DNA from 2 places in the Priestia sp. LL-8 genome. Region 2 is predicted to be linked to the other one. Evidence: a T-box and tRNA genes for the amino acid it is inferred to sense, from the RefSeq annotation. Region 2 holds a T-box; the other holds one or more tRNA genes.

Evidence for each region. A T-box is a leader RNA that pairs with one kind of tRNA and senses whether it is charged. The one in region 2 lies ahead of thrS (threonine--tRNA ligase), so its partner is inferred to be a tRNA-Thr.
Region 1: it encodes a tRNA-Thr, which carries the amino acid that the T-box ahead of thrS (threonine--tRNA ligase) is inferred to sense. The anticodon was not compared.

The regions. Positions count from the first base shown of each region.
Region 1 is NZ_JAZAQH010000001.1:155,001-162,270, reverse strand. It holds gene U9R83_RS00960 (anti-sigma factor family protein) at 122-727, opposite strand; gene sigW (RNA polymerase sigma factor SigW) at 742-1,305, opposite strand; gene U9R83_RS00950 (aspartyl-phosphate phosphatase Spo0E family protein) at 1,470-1,631, shown strand; gene rocF (arginase) at 1,715-2,614, opposite strand; tRNA gene U9R83_RS00940 (tRNA-Ala) at 2,778-2,853, opposite strand; tRNA gene U9R83_RS00935 (tRNA-Gly) at 2,876-2,950, opposite strand; tRNA gene U9R83_RS00930 (tRNA-Lys) at 2,960-3,032, opposite strand; tRNA gene U9R83_RS00925 (tRNA-Gln) at 3,037-3,111, opposite strand; tRNA gene U9R83_RS00920 (tRNA-Tyr) at 3,119-3,202, opposite strand; tRNA gene U9R83_RS00915 (tRNA-Thr) at 3,211-3,286, opposite strand; tRNA gene U9R83_RS00910 (tRNA-Val) at 3,291-3,366, opposite strand; tRNA gene U9R83_RS00905 (tRNA-Glu) at 3,390-3,464, opposite strand; tRNA gene U9R83_RS00900 (tRNA-Asn) at 3,468-3,542, opposite strand; rRNA gene rrf (5S ribosomal RNA) at 3,552-3,667, opposite strand; rRNA gene U9R83_RS00890 (23S ribosomal RNA) at 3,776-6,711, opposite strand; rRNA gene U9R83_RS00885 (16S ribosomal RNA) at 6,937-7,270, opposite strand, start outside.
Region 2 is NZ_JAZAQH010000001.1:2,331,467-2,338,736, forward strand. It holds gene U9R83_RS11785 (valine--pyruvate transaminase) at 1-564, shown strand, start outside; gene U9R83_RS11790 ((2Fe-2S) ferredoxin domain-containing protein) at 729-1,121, opposite strand; gene rpsN (30S ribosomal protein S14) at 1,213-1,482, opposite strand; gene U9R83_RS11800 (cell wall hydrolase) at 1,743-2,201, shown strand; gene U9R83_RS11805 (sulfatase-like hydrolase/transferase) at 2,647-4,389, shown strand; T-box leader at 4,779-5,005, shown strand; T-box leader at 5,047-5,273, shown strand; gene thrS (threonine--tRNA ligase) at 5,327-6,544, shown strand; gene U9R83_RS11815 (hypothetical protein) at 6,716-6,922, opposite strand.

The DNA.
Region 1 (7,270 bases), 2.2 Mb from region 2:
TGTAAATTACATCTTATTTTTAAATCCTTGTTCCTATATAATGTAGCCTTCTTTTTATATAAATAAAACCGTCCACTGTTCCTCTCTAACAAGATAAGCGGACGGTTTTATGTTTCAACTATTAAAAGTCAACAGCTTGTTTGGCATGAGTTTTGACATTATACCATACCCAGTCAAAAATCTTGTCTAACTCTTCAATATTGCCTGTCACTTCTCCTGCAGAAGCTAGGTACTTATCACCATGTATAACAGTAACGTTTCCATCTACTTTTCCTTCAATTTTAATATCGCCATTTCTCACAGTAATATCACCTTTAACGGTCTCACCTTTCGGTACAACGACTGTTTTATCGTGAATGACTAGGTTCGGCTGCTTTGAAACAGAAAAGTCTTCATCCGTTTCCCAAGCTGAAAACACCGTGCCGGACATTAACAGCACAAATACAGCAGCTGCACTAAGAATCGGGTGGTTTGTAAACCATCTATTCATTCGAATTCGATTCTTCTCACGTGGTAACCCAGCCATAACACCTGCTGTAAAGTTCATAGGTAATTCTATATGAGAAGTGCTTTGCACAAATGCAATGGTTCTTTTTAACTGATGCATATGCTGCTGACAACCTTTGCATTGATGCAAATGCTCTTTTAATAATAGTTCATTTTCTTTTGTAATATCTCCATCTAAATGTTCATGAATGAGATTTACATACATTTTTGGACATTTCATTCTTAGTTCACTCCTTACAAGTGGCGAAGTCGATTTCTTAAAGCTTCACGTCCTCTGTGAATTCTAGTCTTTACCGTACCAAGCGGCAGGTCTAAAATATCGCTGATTTCTTTTAACGACAGCTCATCTATATATTTTAGGACAATGACAGTTCGATATTTCTCAGGTAGCTTTAATATTTCCGACTGAATGAATTCTTGCAATTCTACTTGCTCTAGTTCTTCCTCTGGTAAGGCCTGATCGGCAGCTATTTGAGAGTACATATTTAACCCGTCGGTCCCGGCTACTTCTGCATCTAAATAATAGTCTGGCTTTTTTTTACGAATTCGATCAATACAAAGATTTGTAGCAATTCGATATAACCAGGTGGAAAACTTTTTACTTGTGTCATAGCTATGAATATTTACATAGGCTCGAATAAACGCTTCTTGTGCAGCGTCTTGCGCCTCTTCCCGGTTTCCTAACATTCGATAACATAGATGAAAAAGTTTATCCTTGTGATATTCTACTATGTCAGCAAACGCATCCTGGTCACCTTTTTTTACTTTTTTTATTTTCCTTTTTAATAATAAATCCATGTAACGGTTACCTCCGCCCATTGCGGGATAGTATATATACGTGTACTTTATCATAAAGTTTCACTTATGCTTAATTATTTTAACAAAAATTTGTCAAATACGTTTAAAAAGATCGTACGTAGGTTATGTAATTAGTATAGATGAAAAGAAGAGGAGTGGAAAGCTTGACTCATACAAAAGAGAACCTTTTGAATCAAATTGAAGAATGTAGAAATAACATGGTCACTCTTGCAGCAGAAAACCCTTTATCATCACTAACAGTGGTGAGAGTAAGTTCAGAGCTAGATGGTTTATTAAATGAATATGAAAAGTTTTTCTCTATATAAAGAAGCTCTCGAATCTGAACTAAGAGCTTCTTTTTTTTTATCTTCATATATATTTCATGTACCTTTTGGTAGGTATTAATGTTTTATACTAATTTTTCTCCTAAAAGTGAGCCCATTAATGCAACAGCTACGGTAGCTGTTTTATTCCGTTCATCTAAAATAGGATTCACTTCCACAAACTCAGCAGAAGTGATTAGCTGAGATTCTGCCAACATCTCCATAGCTAAATGACTTTCTCTATAGCTTATTCCACCGATAACTGGTGTTCCTACTCCAGGTGCATCATGTGGATCCAGTCCATCTAAATCGAGTGATAGATGAACGCCATCTGTTTTATCCTGCAAATATAAAATTGTTTCTTCCATTATTTTTGTCATGCCCATTCGATCTATCTCATGCATCGTATACACTTTAATGCCTTTTTCCTTTATTAGCTCTTTTTCTCCTTCATCTAAAGAACGTGCTCCGATAATCACAATATTTTCAGGCTTAACTTTAGGTGTATAACCACCAATTCGAGTCAATGCTTCGTCTCCTACACCTATACTTGCCGCCAATGGCATACCGTGAATATTTCCTGAAGGAGACGTATCTGCTGTATTCAAATCTCCGTGTGCATCATACCAAATCACGCCCAAGTTTTTATAATGACGACTTACTCCTGCTAGTGTTCCGATAGCGATACTGTGATCTCCCCCTAGCACTAAAGGAAACCTTTTATTTGTAATAACATCACTTACGGTCTGAGCAAGCCTCTCGCTAGCATCTGCTACAGCTTTTAAATTCTTTAAGTTTGTATTTTCATCACTATGTACTCGTTCAGCTAAGGCAATTTCAATATTCCCTTTATCTTCTACACTATAGCCAATATTCTCGATGCGTTCAATGACACCTGCATATCGTATCGCACTTGGCCCCATATCGACCCCACGGCGAGTTTGACCTAAATCCATCGGTACTCCAATAATTGAAAGCTTATTCATAATATGTCCCCCCATCACAAATGTTGCTACTCTCTTATTGTAACGGCTAAATGAGCGATGGCTCAACTCGACACTTTTTTGAATATATATACAATTCTAATTTGTAGAAACTGCACAAAAAAACCTTTAAGCAAATTGCTTAAAGGTTGTACGTTTATATGTATGGTGGAGCCTAGCGGGATCGAACCGCTGACCTCCTGCGTGCAAGGCAGGCGCTCTCCCAGCTGAGCTAAGGCCCCAATATCTTTTTTTATATAGAAATGGAGCGGAAGACGAGGTTCGAACTCGCGACCCCCACCTTGGCAAGGTGGTGTTCTACCACTGAACTACTTCCGCTTATTAAAATGAGCCATGAAGGACTCGAACCTTCGACCCTCTGATTAAAAGTCAGATGCTCTACCAACTGAGCTAATGGCTCTCTATGGCTGGGCTAGCTGGATTCGAACCAACGCATGACGGAATCAAAATCCGTTGCCTTACCGCTTGGCGATAGCCCAATAAAGATGGTGGAGGGGGGCAGATTCGAACTGCCGAACCCGAAGGAGCGGATTTACAGTCCGCCGCGTTTAGCCACTTCGCTACCCCTCCGATATAAATGGTGCCGGCAAGAGGACTTGAACCCCCAACCTACTGATTACAAGTCAGTTGCTCTACCAGTTGAGCTACACCGGCACGGTGGTGGAGGATGACGGGATCGAACCGCCGACCCCCTGCTTGTAAGGCAGGTGCTCTCCCAGCTGAGCTAATCCTCCACTATTATGTAGATAAAAATAAATGGTGACCCGTACGGGATTCGAACCCGTGTTACCGCCGTGAAAGGGCGGTGTCTTAACCGCTTGACCAACGGGCCAGTTGGCTCCACAGGTAGGACTCGAACCTACGACCGATCGGTTAACAGCCGATAGCTCTACCACTGAGCTACTGTGGAATAATAATAGCCTGGCAACGTCCTACTCTCACAGGGACAAAGTCCCAACTACCATTGGCGCTAAAGAGCTTAACTTCCGTGTTCGGTATGGGAACGGGTGTGACCTCTTCGCTATCGCCACCAGACATAATATATTATACATGATTTGATAAAGAAAGCAAGACTTTTTTAAAAAGTTTTGTTCTCTCAAAACTAGGTAACAGTTTGCTGAGTAAAGCTTACGCTTTTAAAGTTTGGTTAAGTCCTCGATCGATTAGTATCAGTCAGCTACACATGTCGCCACGCTTCCACCTCTGACCTATCAACCTGATCATCTTTCAGGGATCTTACTAGCTTGCGCTATGGGAAATCTCATCTTGAGGGGGGCTTCATGCTTAGATGCTTTCAGCACTTATCCCGTCCACACATAGCTACCCAGCGATGCCTTTGGCAAGACAACTGGTACACCAGCGGTGTGTCCATCCCGGTCCTCTCGTACTAAGGACAGCTCCTCTCAAATTTCCTACGCCCACGACGGATAGGGACCGAACTGTCTCACGACGTTCTGAACCCAGCTCGCGTACCGCTTTAATGGGCGAACAGCCCAACCCTTGGGACCGACTACAGCCCCAGGATGCGATGAGCCGACATCGAGGTGCCAAACCTCCCCGTCGATGTGGACTCTTGGGGGAGATAAGCCTGTTATCCCCGGGGTAGCTTTTATCCGTTGAGCGATGGCCCTTCCATGCGGAACCACCGGATCACTAAGCCCGACTTTCGTCCCTGCTCGACTTGTAGGTCTCGCAGTCAAGCTCCCTTGTGCCTTTACACTCTACGAATGATTTCCAACCATTCTGAGGGAACCTTTGGGCGCCTCCGTTACATTTTAGGAGGCGACCGCCCCAGTCAAACTGCCCACCTGACACTGTCTCCCGGCCCGATCAGGGCCGCGGGTTAGAATTTCAATACAGCCAGGGTAGTATCCCACCGACGCCTCCACCGAAGCTAGCGCTCCGGCTTCTCAGGCTCCTACCTATCCTGTACAAGCTGTACCAAAATTCAATATCAGGCTACAGTAAAGCTCCACGGGGTCTTTCCGTCCTGTCGCGGGTAACCTGCATCTTCACAGGTACTATAATTTCACCGAGTCTCTCGTTGAGACAGTGCCCAGATCGTTACGCCTTTCGTGCGGGTCGGAACTTACCCGACAAGGAATTTCGCTACCTTAGGACCGTTATAGTTACGGCCGCCGTTTACTGGGGCTTCGATTTAGAGCTTCTCCCAAAGGATAACCCCTCCTCTTAACCTTCCAGCACCGGGCAGGCGTCAGCCCCTATACTTCGCCTTGCGGCTTCGCAGAGACCTGTGTTTTTGCTAAACAGTCGCCTGGGCCTATTCACTGCGGCTCTCTCGGGCTATACACCCTACCAGAGCACCCCTTCTCCCGAAGTTACGGGGTCATTTTGCCGAGTTCCTTAACGAGAGTTCTCTCGATCACCTTAGGATTCTCTCCTCGCCTACCTGTGTCGGTTTGCGGTACGGGCACCTCCCGCCTCGCTAGAGGCTTTTCTTGGCAGTGTGGAATCAGGAACTTCGGTACTATAATTCCCTCGTCATCACAGCTCAGCCTTTATGATGAGCGGATTTGCCTACTCATCAGCCTAACTGCTTGAACGCGCATATCCAGCAGCGCGCTTACCCTATCCTACTGCGTCCCCCCATTACTCAAACGGCGGGGAGGTGGTACAGGAATATCAACCTGTTGGCCATCGCCTACGCTTTTCAGCCTCGGCTTAGGTCCCGACTAACCCTGAGCGGACGAGCCTTCCTCAGGAAACCTTAGGCATTCGGTGGACAAGATTCTCACTTGTCTTTCGCTACTCATACCGGCATTCTCACTTCTAAGCGCTCCACCAGTCCTTACGGTCTGACTTCACAGCACTTAGAACGCTCTCCTACCACTGACATCAAAGATGTCAATCCACAGCTTCGGTGATACGTTTAGCCCCGGTACATTTTCGGCGCAGAGTCACTCGACCAGTGAGCTATTACGCACTCTTTAAATGGTGGCTGCTTCTAAGCCAACATCCTGGTTGTCTAAGCAACTCCACATCCTTTTCCACTTAACGTATACTTGGGGACCTTAGCTGGTGGTCTGGGCTGTTTCCCTTTTGACTACGGATCTTATCACTCGCAGTCTGACTCCCATGGATAAGTCTTTGGCATTCGGAGTTTGACTGAATTCGGTAACCCGTTGGGGGCCCCTAGTCCAATCAGTGCTCTACCTCCAAGACTCTCACAACATGAGGCTAGCCCTAAAGCTATTTCGGAGAGAACCAGCTATCTCCAGGTTCGATTGGAATTTCTCCGCTACCCACACCTCATCCCCGCACTTTTCAACGTGCGTGGGTTCGGGCCTCCATTCAGTGTTACCTGAACTTCACCCTGGACATGGGTAGATCACCTGGTTTCGGGTCTACAACCACATACTAAACGCCCTATTCAGACTCGCTTTCGCTACGGCTCCGCCTTATCAGCTTAACCTTGCATGGGATCGTAACTCGCCGGTTCATTCTACAAAAGGCACGCCATCACCCGTTAACGGGCTCTGACTACTTGTAGGCACACGGTTTCAGGATCTCTTTCACTCCCCTTCCGGGGTGCTTTTCACCTTTCCCTCACGGTACTGGTTCACTATCGGTCACTAGGTAGTATTTAGCCTTGGGAGATGGTCCTCCCAGCTTCCGACGGAATTTCACGTGTTCCGCCGTACTCAGGATCCACTCAAGAGGGAACGAAGTTTCAACTACAGGGTTGTTACCTTCTTCGACGGACCTTTCCAGGTCGCTTCATTTACTTCGTTCCTTTGTAACTCCGTATAGAGTGTCCTACAACCCCAAGAGGCAAGCCTCTTGGTTTGGGCTAATTCCGTTTCGCTCGCCGCTACTCAGGAAATCGCATTTGCTTTCTCTTCCTCCGGGTACTTAGATGTTTCAGTTCCCCGGGTCTGCCTTCAATATCCTATGTATTCAGATAAAGATACTGTTCCATTACGAACAGTGGGTTTCCCCATTCGGAAATCTCCGGATCAAAGCTCACTTACAGCTCCCCGAAGCATATCGGTGTTAGTCCCGTCCTTCATCGGCTCCTAGTGCCAAGGCATTCACCGTGCGCCCTTTCTAACTTAACCATTAGCGAATAAATGGTACAACATATTGTTGTGTTATTTATTGGTTTGATTAAAGAAAAGTTTCACTTTTCCTCAGCAATTACTGTTATCTAGTTTTCAAAGAACAATCGCAACCAAAATTCTTCTTATCTAATAAGAAGAAAGTAGTGTGCTTTCTATAATTGAGAGATTGAACTCTCAAAACTGAACAAAGTGTCAAAACGTACGTCATGTAAAAATCCTTAGAAAGGAGGTGATCCAGCCGCACCTTCCGATACGGCTACCTTGTTACGACTTCACCCCAATCATCTGTCCCACCTTAGGCGGCTAGCTCCTTACGGTTACTCCACCGACTTCGGGTGTTACAAACTCTCGTGGTGTGACGGGCGGTGTGTACAAGGCCCGGGAACGTATTCACCGCGGCATGCTGATCCGCGATTACTAGCGATTCCAGCTTCATGTAGGCGAGTTGCAGCCTACAATCCGAACTGAGAATGGTTTTATGGGATTGGCTTGACCTCGCGGTCTTGCAGCCCTTTGTACCATCCATTGTAGCACGTGTGTAGCCCAGGTCATAAGG
Region 2 (7,270 bases):
CATGACAACATCATTCACTGCATGAGTCTTTCTAAAGCCGGATTGCCTGGAGAGAGAATAGGAATTGCTATAGGAAAAAGTGACTTCATAAAAGTAATGGAAGCATTTCAATCAAACATTTTGATTCACTCTTCTAGGTTAGGTCAGCGGATGGTGGTTAACACCTTAAAGAACGGGAAGTTACCTGAAATTTCAGCTAACTATATAAGAACTCATTATAAACAAAAACATGACTATTTGAAAAATCTTTTAACTACACGTATGCCGGATGATATTTCTTGGTATTTACATAAAGCGGAAGGTTCGTTGTTTGGTTGGCTTTGGTTAGAAGGTTTGCCTTTCAGTGATAACGATCTATACAATAAATTAAAAGCAGAAAACTTGATTGTAGTACCAGGCGGATCATTCTTTCACGGCAACCGGTCTTGTCCTCACAACCAGGAGTGCATTCGCATAAGTCTTACTGCTACAGATGAGGAGTTAAAGAAAGGAATTGATATTCTTTCGTCAGTAGTCAAGAAAGTATACAGTTCAGATTTTATATGTGAAACAGAAAAAATCTAATTTCTTAAAGGTTTAGAGGTGAAAAAAGCCGACCCGGTTGCTAGGGTCGGTTTTTTTGTTTAGATTAAGCAATAGGCGCATTAGAGAAAACAAACAGACATTTTTAATGATGTTTCTCTTTTAGTTGGTTACCTTTATAAAGACCATGGTTTCAATGTTGTAAATTAAAGTTTTTTAGATACTTTGATGACGGTTTCTTTTTGTTTTGAGATACCTTTAACAGTACCTTCTGTTCGCTGGAAACCTTCTCCGCAAAAAGTATGACTTGTTTTTTGGACAAAAGGTTGATCTGTCTTTAAAGAGTTAATAAGCTCTCGTGCATCATCAGGCTTCATATCTTTATACCAAATACCGTCTGGGTAGGAAATGACGACGCATTTATCATGACATCTTCCATTACATCGAGTGCGAGTCGTATGTATGTATTCGTCCATCTCTTGATTAGCTATCTCAGTTCGAATCGCTTGTGTAACTTCTTCGGCTCCAACTCGATTGCAGCTGCTTCCATTGCAAATGAGAACGTGATGTTTCGTTGTACCTAAGTTCCATGTAGCCATGTTGATCCCTCCTATTAAAAGTAATGATTACGATTTATGACGTATACTAATTCCTTTTTTAGCAAAGAGGGCCCTTTACCTCATTAGAATTTTACCAGCTTGATTTTTTCACCCCAGGAAGCTGTCCCTTGTGAGCAAGTTCTCTAAATGCAATTCGCGAAAGCTTAAATTTACGTAAATATCCACGAGGTCTTCCCGTTACTTCACAGCGATTATGCAAGCGAGTAGAAGAAGAGTCTCTAGGAAGCTTTCGTAGTTCATTATAATTTCCTTGTTCCTTTAACTGTTTTCTTAACTCAGCATATTTTTCGACAAGTGCTTGTCGGTGATTTTCTTTTGCTATTTTTGATTTTTTAGCCAAATAATCAATCCTTTCTTAAAGTCCTTCTTGAAAATCGTAATCATTACTATTTATATTTTTATATCATAAACCACTAAAGAATGAAATGCAACTCATATTTAATGAGTAAAGTTATATTTTTATATGCTGAAAAATAGTTAAAAAAATACGATAATATACAATTTCTTTTGGAACTGGATAATTTTTTGCAATGAAAGACTCTTATCTTTCTGCTAGCATATGAACCACGTCAAGAAATAGCAAGGAGGCTTTTTATTTTTATGATAAAGAAACTAGTGATCGCTATAGCAATGCTTATCCCAAGTTTTGGTGCAGGTTACTCAGCATTCGCTGCAGCGCCCGCTCATGAACAGCACATTCAAGTAAATAAAAATGATAAAGAACTATTAGCTCGTCTTGTATCAGCTGAAGCCAAAGGAGAGCCGTACGCAGGCAAAGTAGCCGTGGCGACAGTTGTATTAAATAGAGTCGACAGCAGCAAATTCCCGGACACTGTAAAAGGCGTTATTTATCAAAAAGGTCAGTACAGCCCAGTCAGCAACGGTCAAATTAATAAACCTGCAGACAAGGGTTCAAAAAAAGCTGTAGAAGAAGCAATTAACTTCCAAGGTCAAGGAAAAGGTTCATTATTCTTCTTTAACCCTGATAAAACGGGAGATCAATGGCTGCGCCAAAAACAAGAAACAATTAAAATAGGGCATCATGTATTCGCAAAATAATGAAAAAGCTAATGGCTAGATAAGCGTAGCCATTAGCTTTTTTAGTTATGTACATAAAATAAACAGTAGAACAACCTTATTAAAAATATGAGGTGATAACTTGAAAGAGAATATGATGTTTGCTTGGATAGCTTCATGGTTAGCTCTGGTCGGTCAGCTCATTTTTTTTATGGGAGTAGCGCTACATGATGTGGAGTTTTATGATAAGCATAATTGTAGGTATGCCTAGTATAATTGGTACCTATAAACGAAATCAGCACCTAAAAACGTACAAAAAATAAGAAATATCGTATTGAAATGAGCTATGAAAGACTTAGAGAAATCCTCCAAGTCTTTTTTTGTTTGGGTATAAAAAGACATGAACCGTACTCCGTTCTTCTAAAAAAAGTACTTTTTACATAGTTTATCAATACAGAACATTTGATAAACACGCGGAGGAGTAAACATGAAGGAGCAGCCTAATTTTTTGTTAATTATGGTGGACGAAGAACGATTTCCACCCGTATATGAAAGTAAAGAAGTAAAAAAGTGGCGAAAAAAACATTTAAAAGCACATGAATTTTTAAAACAGCATGGAATGGCCTTTACTCGTCACTACGTCGGTTCTACAGCCTGTTCACCGAGTCGAGCTACATTGTTTACAGGGCAGTACCCTTCCTTGCACGGAGTTACGCAAACGCAAGGTATCGCAAAGAAGTCACAAGATCCTGATATGTTTTGGCTGCAGCCTAATACCGTCCCAACGATGGGAGATTATTTTAAGCAGGCTGGGTATCAAACCTTTTATAAAGGAAAATGGCATATTTCTGATGAGAACATCTTAATTCCAGGAACACACAACGTTTTTTCTAGCTACCAGATGCAAACAGGAAGACCGGATCCAGAAAAAGAGCGCCTCTATCAACGGGCTAATAAGCTTGAAAAGTTTGGTTTTTCAGAGTGGATTGGTCCAGAGCCGGAAGGGAGAAACCCGCACAATTCTGGTTCATCTGCGGCCATTGGAGTGAGTGGACGAGACAAAATATATGCAGAGGAAATCATAGAGCTTATCCAACGATTAGAATATCAAAAGACTGCGCAGCCTTGGCTCATGGTAGCTTCGTTTGTGAACCCGCATGACATTGCGCTGTTCGGAGCGATTACCAAACACCTTCCTATGTTTCAGTTTTCTATTGACGAGACAATTCCGGACATCGAGCCGCCACCTACCATTAGAGAATCTTTACAAACAAAGCCTAGCGCTCAAAGCAGCTATAAATACATTTACCCAAAAGCGCTGCAGCCGACGCCAAATTCTAGTTTCTACCGGCGCTTATATTATCAGCTTCAAAAAAATGTTGATAAACAAATTTTAAAAATTCTTGGCACCATCGAACAATCTTCGTTCTATGAAAATACCATTATTATTTTTACGTCTGACCACGGTGATTTGCTTGGGGCTCACGGAGGACTACATCAAAAATGGTACAACATGTATGAAGAATCTATTCATGTGCCGTTTCTCATTCACAACAAGCATTTGTTTCCTAGCTATCAACGTACAGACCTGTTGACTAGTCACGTTGACTTGATCCCGACAATGCTTAGTTTGGCTAATATCGATGCTTCCGCTGTTCAAAAACAACTTCAAAAAAGTCATACGGAAGTACATCCACTTGTTGGGCGAGACCTATCTGGCACGTTGCTAGGAGAAACAACACTCCATCAAGAAAAAACGCCAATTTTCTTCATGACGGATGATGACCCAACAAAAGGACTTCATCAAACAAATTTTTTAAAAGAAAGCTACCCTTCAGTTGATCAGCCTAATCACATTCAAGCGGTCATTGTAGAGTTTTCGTCAGCGGCAGGAAAGGAAATTTGGAAATACGCTCGCTACCATGATAATCTGCAATTTTGGTCAACATCTGACGAACCGGATGAAGTCGTTCACCGAGAGCAATATGAAGGTTACCCAGTAAGTCTTACTACCCCCAAAACAACAGGGGTTCCCGATCAAATTGAAATGTACAATTTGACCAAAGATCCATTGGAAACAGTAAATCTGGCTCACCCGTATTTTTCGACAAATGAAACAAGGAAAATTCAACGGCAGCTTGATGTTATTCTTAAAGAGCAAATCAGGAAAAAACGGATTTTGCCGCAAAGTGGAATCATGCTTGATGAGCTTCCGCGTAATGATAGATAACAAAATAGTTTCTACGAATATAAGTTGAATATTTTTATGAGTAGAAAAGGCATATTTAATATTTTAGTATACAAATAAAAGTTTGATGATACGGGTGCTATGTTACTTATTCTGATTTGGAGAAGTATTGTATCTTACTTCGTTGATAAAGCGTATATAAAATAAATCCGCGCTTTTAATATTTTTCTTATTCGCCTTTATTGTGTAAAAACAAGAATAAAAAACAGTTTTTAATATTATAATAAAAAACTTTTTAAGTTCATGTATTCCTAAGTAACTTTTGAGGAATTTAAACATAAAGTAATCCTATAACATTAAAAAATAAAAAATTATCTCTTGACTTCTGTTAAATTTATACACTATAATCGCTTTTAACAACTAATAAACAGTATTTGGCAATGAAAAGGACATGAATTAGGTGCTGTTTTCTTCGCAGAGAATAGGGTCACTGGCTGAGAGCCCTTAAGAAATCATCTAATTTACCACCTTAGAGCTATTGCAGGGAACGTGCATAACTGAAACTGCAATCGGTAAAACCGTTATCTTTTTTGAGCGTAAAATACGTATGGGTATTTTACGGAATTAGGGTGGTACCACGGCCGCATTCGTCCCTTTACTAGGGATGAGTGCGGTTTTTTTTATGTAGAAAAAATGAATATACGAGCAATGAAAAGGACATGAATTAGGTGCTGTTTTCTTCGCAGAGAATAGGGTCACTGGCTGAGAGCCCTTAAGAAATCATCTAATTTACCACCTTAGAGCTATTGCAGGGAACGTGCATAACTGAAACTGCAATCGGTAAAACCGTTATCTTTTTTGAGCGTAAAATACGTATGGGTATTTTACGGAATTAGGGTGGTACCACGGCCGCATTCGTCCCTTTACTAGGGATGAGTGCGGCTTTTTTGTTGAATAAAAACATATTGGAGGAATGAACATGTCAAAACAAATGGAAGCAGAAAAACGAAATCATCAAAAATTAGGTCAAGAACTGGAGCTGTTTATGTCGATGGAAGAAGCTCCTGGCATGCCGTTTTTCTTACCTAACGGAATGATTGTTCGAAATGAGTTAGAAAACTACTGGAAACAAAAGCATTACAAAGCAGGCTATCAGGAGATAAAAACACCAATCATGATGAAACAGGAGCTATGGGAACAATCAGGACACTGGGAGCACTATCATGAGAATATGTATTTTTCAAATGTTGACAAACAAAACTATGCGATTAAACCGATGAATTGTCCGGGAGCCATTTTATTGTTTAACAGCAAACGAAGAAGCTACCGAGAACTTCCGATTCGATACGCAGAGCTTGGATTAGTTCATCGCCACGAGCTTTCTGGCTCTTTAAACGGATTGCTAAGAGTCCGTTCATTCACACAGGACGACGCTCATTTATTCGTAGAACTCAGTCAGATTGAAGCTGAGATTAGCCGCATCCTAGCGTTTATCCATGACTTTTACTCACATTTTGGCTTCGATTACAAAGTGGAGCTATCCACACGACCTGAAAAATTCATGGGAGATATTGAAACATGGAACCAAGCAGAAAAGTCGCTTCAATCTGTGTTAAGTGAAAAAGGCTTAGATTACCAGGTTAATGAAGGAGACGGAGCTTTTTATGGGCCGAAAATCGATTTTCATATTTTAGATTCCTTAGGTCGCAGCTGGCAGTGTGGAACAGTTCAGCTTGATTTTCTAATGCCAGAGAAGTTTGACTGTATGTATATTGGGGAAGACAATAAACCGCATCGTCCCGTAATGATTCACCGCGCTATATACGGTTCCGTTGAACGATTTATGGCCATCTTGATTGAACATTACGAAGGTCAATTTCCTCTTTGGCTGGCTCCTGTTCAACTCAAACTATTGCCTATTTCACCGCCGCATATGGAATATGCATATAAAGTGAAACACGAGATGGAGTTAAAAGGATATCGTGTGGAAGTAGATGATCGCATTGAAAAAATAGGGCTAAAAATTCGAGAAGCAGAAATGCTGAAAGTTCCTTATATGGCTGTGATAGGAGATAAAGAAGTGGAAGATGAATCGCTTGCTATGCGAAAGCATGGGAAGAAAAATATAGGAACAATAAGTGTGGAAGAGGCAGCTGTAAACTTGAATAAAGAAAAAAATTCAAACGGAGTTTATTGAAGCCATTTACCTTGCTAAATAGAAAAATCCGATTTTTTAAGTCGGATAGTGATTCCCTTCATCTTGTCTTACACCAAAATGAAGGGAATATTGAACTAGAAGGGTATAAAATATTATATATCGGCAGTGTAACTTTTGCATTAGACAAACGCCGGTATTTTGTGAAAAAAATTATCTTATTCCATTCGAATCGCTTGTATTTGATGAAGCTGAAGCCTCATCGGACAATTTGTTCGTATTTTGCTGAGCTTTCTTCTTTTTAGAAGGAGAATAAAAAAGAAATTTAAACATAAAGTACACTCCTAGTGCTAATAGAATACAGCCAATAAGTAAGTTAATCATCTTTCTCCGCCCTTCATACACTTCAGTTTTCATCATTATAACACCCGGTAAGATAAAACATTCATCATTCTCTAAATAATCTCTATGTCAGGAATTTATATTTGAAGATAGTTAGTAAAAAAGTTATCTAAAAACATATAAAATAATTTTTTAGAATATTATTTTTATTCAAACTTATTATACATAAGCACAATGATAATGTTATTATTTAGTTTATAAATCCAAAATAGAGTGATATTAAGAAATCGCTTACAAAAACTCTTGAAATATATATAATGATATTAGTATACTAATAGACAAGTTAGTAATTATTTCTATATAATTGATTCTGTATCTGAAGTAAAAATGCGCAGCCGAATGGGAAAAGACGTCATTTTCAAGTTT